DNA from 3 places in the Shewanella sp. AC91-MNA-CIBAN-0169 genome. Region 1 is predicted to be linked to each of the others. Evidence: predicted binding sites of a transcription regulator. Region 1 holds the regulator's gene; each other region holds the start of a gene.
What was found. The regulator sigma-54, encoded in region 1, starts transcription at its own class of promoters, with help from an activator protein. The targets are predictions, from matches to a motif close to GTTGGCACGNNNNTNGNNT.

Region 1 (2,206 bases):
GCTCAGCACAGACCAACGTATTGAGCAACTTGAGCACTTACTCGAAGAGTTCCACATTACTCACATACGCGACAGCCAAGGCATGTCGTTATCGGGTGGTGAACGTCGTCGTGTTGAAATTGCGCGCGCTTTAGCTGCTAATCCAAAATTTATTTTGCTTGATGAGCCCTTTGCTGGTGTTGATCCTATTTCGGTCATCGACATTAAAAAAATCATCCAACAACTTAAAAACCGCGGTTTAGGGGTATTAATTACCGACCATAACGTACGTGAAACGCTAGACGTTTGTGAGCGAGCCTATATCGTTAGCCAGGGTAATTTAATTGCCGAAGGCACACCAGATGAGATATTAAGTAATCAACAAGTTCGAGCTGTGTACTTAGGTGAACAATTCAAGCTATAGTTACTTTACTGGCCTTTTAGTCTAGCTAACTCATTTCATTGAACGATACCTAAACAACGTTAAATGTCATTGATGTTTATGGCAATCTATTACAGTTCGAGATTGTCATTTTTATGGAAAATCATCTAGGGATAAGCGGTAAATGAAAGCGTCACTCCAACTTAAAATGGGTCAACACTTAACCATGACCCCACAATTGCAGCAAGCCATTCGCTTACTGCAATTATCGTCATTGGAGCTACAGCAGGAAATCCAACAAGCATTAGATTCAAATCCATTGCTTGAAATAGAAGATGAGTTTTCTGAAGCAAAAGACTCCTTAAAAGAAAACCGCGACCAAGCGGATACAGACTTTAGTGACAACAGTATTGTTAATGTCGAAAAAGACACTTCCACCGTCGACATAGCAGAATCCATGACCAAAGAAACCATGGATGATTTAGCCATGGATACCACATGGGATGAAGTATACACAGCCTCACCTATGTCAGGTTCAGGCAGTGCAAGCATGCGCGATGACGACATGCCCTTTCAAGGTGAAACCACCGAAGGTCTGTACGAACACTTAGAATGGCAAAAAAATCTCACTCCATTTTCAGACACCGATCTCGCCATTGCCACCGCCATTATTGATGCCATTGATGAACGCGGTTATTTAACCCAAAGTACCGAAGATATTCTCGAAGCCATGGGTGATGAAAATGTGGAACTAGATGAGGTTGAGGCGGTATTAAAACGCGTTCAACACTTTGATCCTGTGGGTGTTGCAGCACGTGATTTAAGCGAATGCCTATTTATTCAATTAGCGCAATACTCTAACGACACACCCCATATCGATAATGCCCGTTTGTTAATTAAAGGCTATTTAGAGTTAATTGCTGGCCGTGATTTCAGATTATTGATGCGTAAAACAAAACTAAAAGAAAATGAGTTACGTGACGCAATCACTCTAATCCAGACACTCAATCCTCGTCCGGGCTTATTAATTACCCCCATGGATGATGAATACGTGATTCCCGATGTCACAGTATTAAAGAAAAATGGCCGTTGGGTAGTAGAGTTAAACCCAGACAACATGCCTAAAATTGGTGTTAATCAGCAATATGCAGCCATGGCTAGAGGCAGTAAAAACCCGTCGGATAGTCAATTTATTCGAGGCCATCTGCAAGAGGCTAAATGGTTTATTAAAAGTATTGAAAGCCGTAATGATACTTTACTTAAAGTGGCAAATTGCATTGTGCAATTTCAGCAAGGCTTTTTTGAATATGGCGAAGAAGCCATGAAGCCTATGGTGCTCAATGATATCGCTGAAGCTGTAGAAATGCATGAATCGACCATTTCACGAGTCACCACACAAAAATATATGCACACCCCTCGAGGCTTATTTGAACTAAAATACTTCTTCTCTAGCCATGTCAGTACTGACGATGGCGGGGAATGCTCATCAACGGCCATTCGTGCTTTTATCAAAAAGCTGGTTGCCGCAGAAAACCAGAAAAAACCACTGAGTGACAGTAAAATGGCTCAGCTTCTGGCAGAACAGGGCATAAACGTTGCTCGTCGTACGATAGCAAAATACCGTGAAGCAATGATGATCCCGCCCTCAAACCAACGTAAGAGTTTATAACCTACTAGGCAATGGAGGATTTTTTATGCAAATAAGTCTGACTGGACGTCATGTCGAAATAACAGAATCTTTACGTGAATACATCCACAGTAAATTTTCAAAGCTTGAACGACACTTCGATCAGATCCATAATGTACACGTTGTGCTCAATGTAGAAAAATTACAACAAAAAGCAG
Region 2 (2,206 bases), on a different contig from region 1:
CCACTGCTGGAACTTATAGTACTGATACCACTGGTGATGGTGCTTCCGATAGTACCGCTACTGCAAGTGCAACAAACCCAGTAGATGGTACTGCCTGGAATGGTGCTGTGATTAAGTTTAACTCTGTTGGTGCTTACACTGGAAGCGACCCTGTTACGATTACAACAGAAGCTCTTGGAACTGCTGGTGCAGGTGTTTTAGACCCTGGTGCCGACGGAACCCAAACCCTTGAAGTTAGATTTGATAACCCAACTCAATACGCTTCGCCATTTGAAGTGACATCATTAAGCCAAGACGGTATTACCGTTGGCCGTTTAACCAATGTAGGCATTGGCTCTGATGGGTTAATTACGGCCAGTTACAGTAATGGCTCAACCGTGCCGTTAGCGCGTGTTGCGTTAGTACGTTTTGCTAACGAGCAAGGCTTAACTCAGGTGGGTAACACCTCATGGAAAGCCAGTTTAGATTCAGGTGAAGCGTTAGCGGGTGAAGCTAATAGCGGTACCTTTGGTAGCATTCAGTCTTCTGCGCTTGAACAATCAAACGTTGATTTGACCACAGAATTGGTTGATTTGATTACCGCTCAGCGTAACTTCCAGGCGAACTCGCGTACCCTAGAAGTGAACAACACTCTAAACCAAACGGTATTGCAGATCCGATAATTATTCATTACTCACCGTAATCGATAAGCAAGGTGTTGCCGTTGTCGGCAACACCTTGCCATTTAAGTAATATACCGCCACTACCACCATAAAACTCCTGTTTTTTTGACTCTAAATAATTCCCTTTCACTACCTCTACTCCTTTACATTCAGTGTGTTGAATATAACTCTCCTGCAATAAACTCCATTGGCACGATGTTTGCTTTAACTCTACATATATTCATTTTGCAGAAAGTTTGACGGAGCAAAAAATGGACAAATTTCTTTATATTGCCATGAGTGGCGCAAAGCAGGGGATGAATGCCCTAGCAGTGAGTGCGAACAATCTTGCTAACGCCAATACTGATGGATTTAAAGCTGACATGGTCCAAGCCCGTTCAATGCAGGCATTTGGTGAAGGCTTGCCTTCACGGGTATTTTCGATGATGGAAAGCCCAGGCAGTAATTTTAACGGTGGTCCTATTAAAACCACGGGTCGTGACCTTGATATTGCGGTTAAGGGTGATGGCTGGCTTGCAGTGCAAGCGGCAGATGGTTCTGAAGGATACACCCGTGCGGGCAGTTTAAAAATTGACAGTACAGGTTTGTTGTTAAATAGCAGTAACCGCCCTGTAATGGGAGCTTCGGGTCCTATTGTGTTACCCATCCCGGTTGAGAAAATAGAAATTTCGGCCAACGGTATTATTTCAGTCCGTCCACAAGGGGCAACCGCTGAAGTGATAGAAGAGGTCGCGAGGATTAAATTAGTTAATCCGGGTAACGAAAACCTAATGCGCGGTGAAGATGGTTTGTTTCGCCTTACAGCCGGTGGTAATGCGCCAAATGACCCCGGGGTTGAAGTTGAAAGTGGCGCAGTTGAAGGCAGTAATGTCAATTCCGTGCATGAAATGGTCGCTATGATTGATATTCAACGTCAATACGAAATGCAAGTCAAAATGATGAAGAACGCTGAAGAAATTGATCGGGCGTCCACTTCCTTGATGAGAATTAGTTAGGAGTAATTATTATGATTCCAGCGTTATGGATAAGTAAAACAGGTGTTGATGCCCAGCAAACAAACATCGCGGTCATTTCTAACAACGTGGCTAACGCCAGTACGGTTGGATTCAAAAAAAGTCGCGCTGTGTTTGAAGATTTGCTGTATCAAACCGTTAATCAAGCCGGTGGCGTCAGTGCAGACAACACCAAGTTACCCAATGGTTTAAACATTGGTGCCGGTACTAAAGTGGTCGCCACCCAAAAAATGTTTACCCAGGGCAGCATGCTCACCACCGACAACTCATTAGATTTAATGATTGAAGGCTCAGGCTTCTTTGAAGTGCAAATGCCAGACGGCACCGCAGCTTACACCCGTAATGGTCAATTTAGCCTGGATGATACCGGCCAAATTGTGACCCCAGGTTCAGGTTATGTGGTGCAACCCGCCATTACTATTCCAGATGATGCCACAAGTATTACCGTGTCAGCAGAAGGTGAAGTGTCGGTGCAAATTCCAGGTACTGCCGAAAGCCAGGTTATTGGCCAGTTAACCATGACCGACTTTA
Region 3 (2,206 bases), on a different contig from region 1:
ATGTCTTGGCCGATGAATTTCTCTCTAGGAGCCAATAGCTTAGCTGCTGTTAGGCCTGCTAAGGCTACTTTTACCCATGGGCTACTGTGGCGGTTAGCTAAGCTGGTTTTTTCAGGTAACAGCAAACGAACTCTAAATTCACCGTCATTAAAGGCGACCGCAAATTCACGTCCTAAAATTTGTCCATTAGCTCGTAAGGCTTCAAGAAAAGCGTTAATGGCTTTCTCTACCGTATCAATTGTCGTATCGGCAAAACATTCAAAGCGTAGTTCGGTGACAAACATCTACTGCTCAGCCTTATTATTGATTATGTAGCTTTGAGTCATATTATTTTGTAATTGGTTTTCTAACTCAGTAACTCGTTGGGTTAACTGACTAATGTGTTGTTGTAGGGTCATAACCTGTTGGATCACTTGAGTAAGATCGGGTTGATCATGTGATGGGACATCGGCTATTGATGGAATGTCTGCTAATTCCGGTAAATGTTGCCACTCAGATTTAGGCAGCGCCTTAAATTGTTGTAAACCTTGGATAAGGGTAGGCATCGGAATGCTATTGCCTAAACGACTTTTTATCAGCGCCAAGCTGGGCGTATGCCCATTGTTAGCAATTGATTTTGCTGCGGCAAGTACTTGTTCAATTGGACTCATTGTTGGTTTAATTCCTTAATTCCATATAGTGAGATTAACTAACTTTCTTGTTGAGTTAAAACATAAAGCTATATAAATCAGTATATTATTTTATGGCACGATTTTGGCTTAAAGGATCTGTAAATACAATGCGGATTTTATTTTAACAAAAAGGATGCAACATGAAATTAAAACTTATCGCAGCGGCATTAATTGGCGCTACATCACTAGGATTAAGTGGTTGTGTTATTAGTGTCGGAGACCATGAATCGGGTAAAAGTGCTGATTATTGGCAAGTGCAACAAGATAAAAATCGTGATCTGTTGAGCAAATTGTCTATGGGAATGAGCAGTGATCAAGTCACAACCTTAATGGGAACGGCTGATTTTAGTGAAGCTTATACCAAGTCGGCTCAAAATAATGCAGAGCAATCCATCAAAGTGTTGTTTTATCGTACCCAATGGGCAGAAGGCGATGGTAAAACAACCAAAGATGAATGCACGCCAATTGTGTTCAAAGATGACGTTTTAGTGGGCTGGGGTGATACCGCCTACAGACAGCACTAATTGCCGAGTGAGGTTATCCGACATTAAGTGTTAATTACAATTTAGCTCGCATCATCACGTCCAATTGGTCAATCACTTCTGACCATTGGGCGTCTTGTAATAATGCCTCTTTTAAAAATGCTTTTTGACCTGAATTCCAGCAATCGGCATCAGTAATTAATGTGTGTTTATCCAGTTTGTTTTGGATAACAAAGTCGTCGATTCCCTCTTGATCGTGAGGCAAACCTAATTGCTTAAATAAGTGACTTAAATCATTTGATGTAGTGTCCATTTGGCGCATTCCTTATGATGGTTAGATAAACAATTTTAGTATCCGTCTTGATGAGATAAATTGCAAACAACTGACACTCACAACCGCTAACAGGTAAAATGGGTAAACAAAACTTGTACAATGTTTCAAACTTGTTAAGTTAAGTTTAGCGAGTTAACCAACAAGGAATAATAATGGACAATAACACCTTGGAAACTTTACGTGCAGTCTATTTGACGGCAGAAGACTTACGAGTCGCAGCTTCTATTCTTTATAATGCTTATCATGATGATCCCTATTTTATCGAGGTACTTGGGCAAGATGACAATCAACAATACGAACAGAAACTTCGAGCGGCGATTCGTGAAGAGTTAAATGAACAGTGGCAACAAGAACAACCTTTAATTGGCCTATTTGACGGTGACCGTTTAATTGGGGTTGCCTGTGTGATTACGCAACAAGTACCTTTGGGTGAGGGGCGTTATTGGCATTGGCGTTTTAAAATGATGTTGGGTACAGGATGGAAATCAACTCAAGGGTTAATGCAAAAAGAGACCTGCATTTTAGAACATCTTCCTTCGCAAAAATGCGGGGTTTTGCAATTTATTGCCTTATCCCCCAATGAGCAGCAAAAAGGTTATGGTGCCAAGTTAATTCAAGCGGTATTGAGTTGGTGTGATGAGCAACCTGGGCTTGATGGCATTGGGGTATTTGTGAGTAACTCTTCGCACCATCAAGCATTCGTGAAACAAGAATTTGTC

Region 2: a site for sigma-54 is predicted at 849-867, ahead of flgF (flagellar basal-body rod protein FlgF). Genes of this name have one in related genera too.
Region 3: a site for sigma-54 is predicted at 742-760, ahead of AAEY98_RS03815 (DUF3192 domain-containing protein). Genes of this name have one in related genera too.

The regions. Positions count from the first base shown of each region.
Region 1 is NZ_JBEOPM010000026.1:57,955-60,160, forward strand. Features, by position in the region: gene lptB (LPS export ABC transporter ATP-binding protein) at 1-403, shown strand, start outside; gene AAEY98_RS18445 (RNA polymerase factor sigma-54) at 546-2,030, shown strand; gene hpf (ribosome hibernation promoting factor) at 2,056-2,206, shown strand, end outside.
Region 2 is NZ_JBEOPM010000002.1:151,288-153,493, forward strand. Features, by position in the region: gene flgE (flagellar hook protein FlgE) at 1-662, shown strand, start outside; gene AAEY98_RS03120 (hypothetical protein) at 670-792, opposite strand; gene flgF (flagellar basal-body rod protein FlgF) at 914-1,657, shown strand; gene flgG (flagellar basal-body rod protein FlgG) at 1,669-2,206, shown strand, end outside.
Region 3 is NZ_JBEOPM010000002.1:298,914-301,119, forward strand. Features, by position in the region: gene AAEY98_RS03805 (Zn-ribbon-containing protein) at 1-284, opposite strand, end outside; gene AAEY98_RS03810 (hypothetical protein) at 285-650, opposite strand; gene AAEY98_RS03815 (DUF3192 domain-containing protein) at 812-1,195, shown strand; gene AAEY98_RS03820 (DUF2789 domain-containing protein) at 1,230-1,466, opposite strand; gene AAEY98_RS03825 (GNAT family N-acetyltransferase) at 1,640-2,206, shown strand, end outside.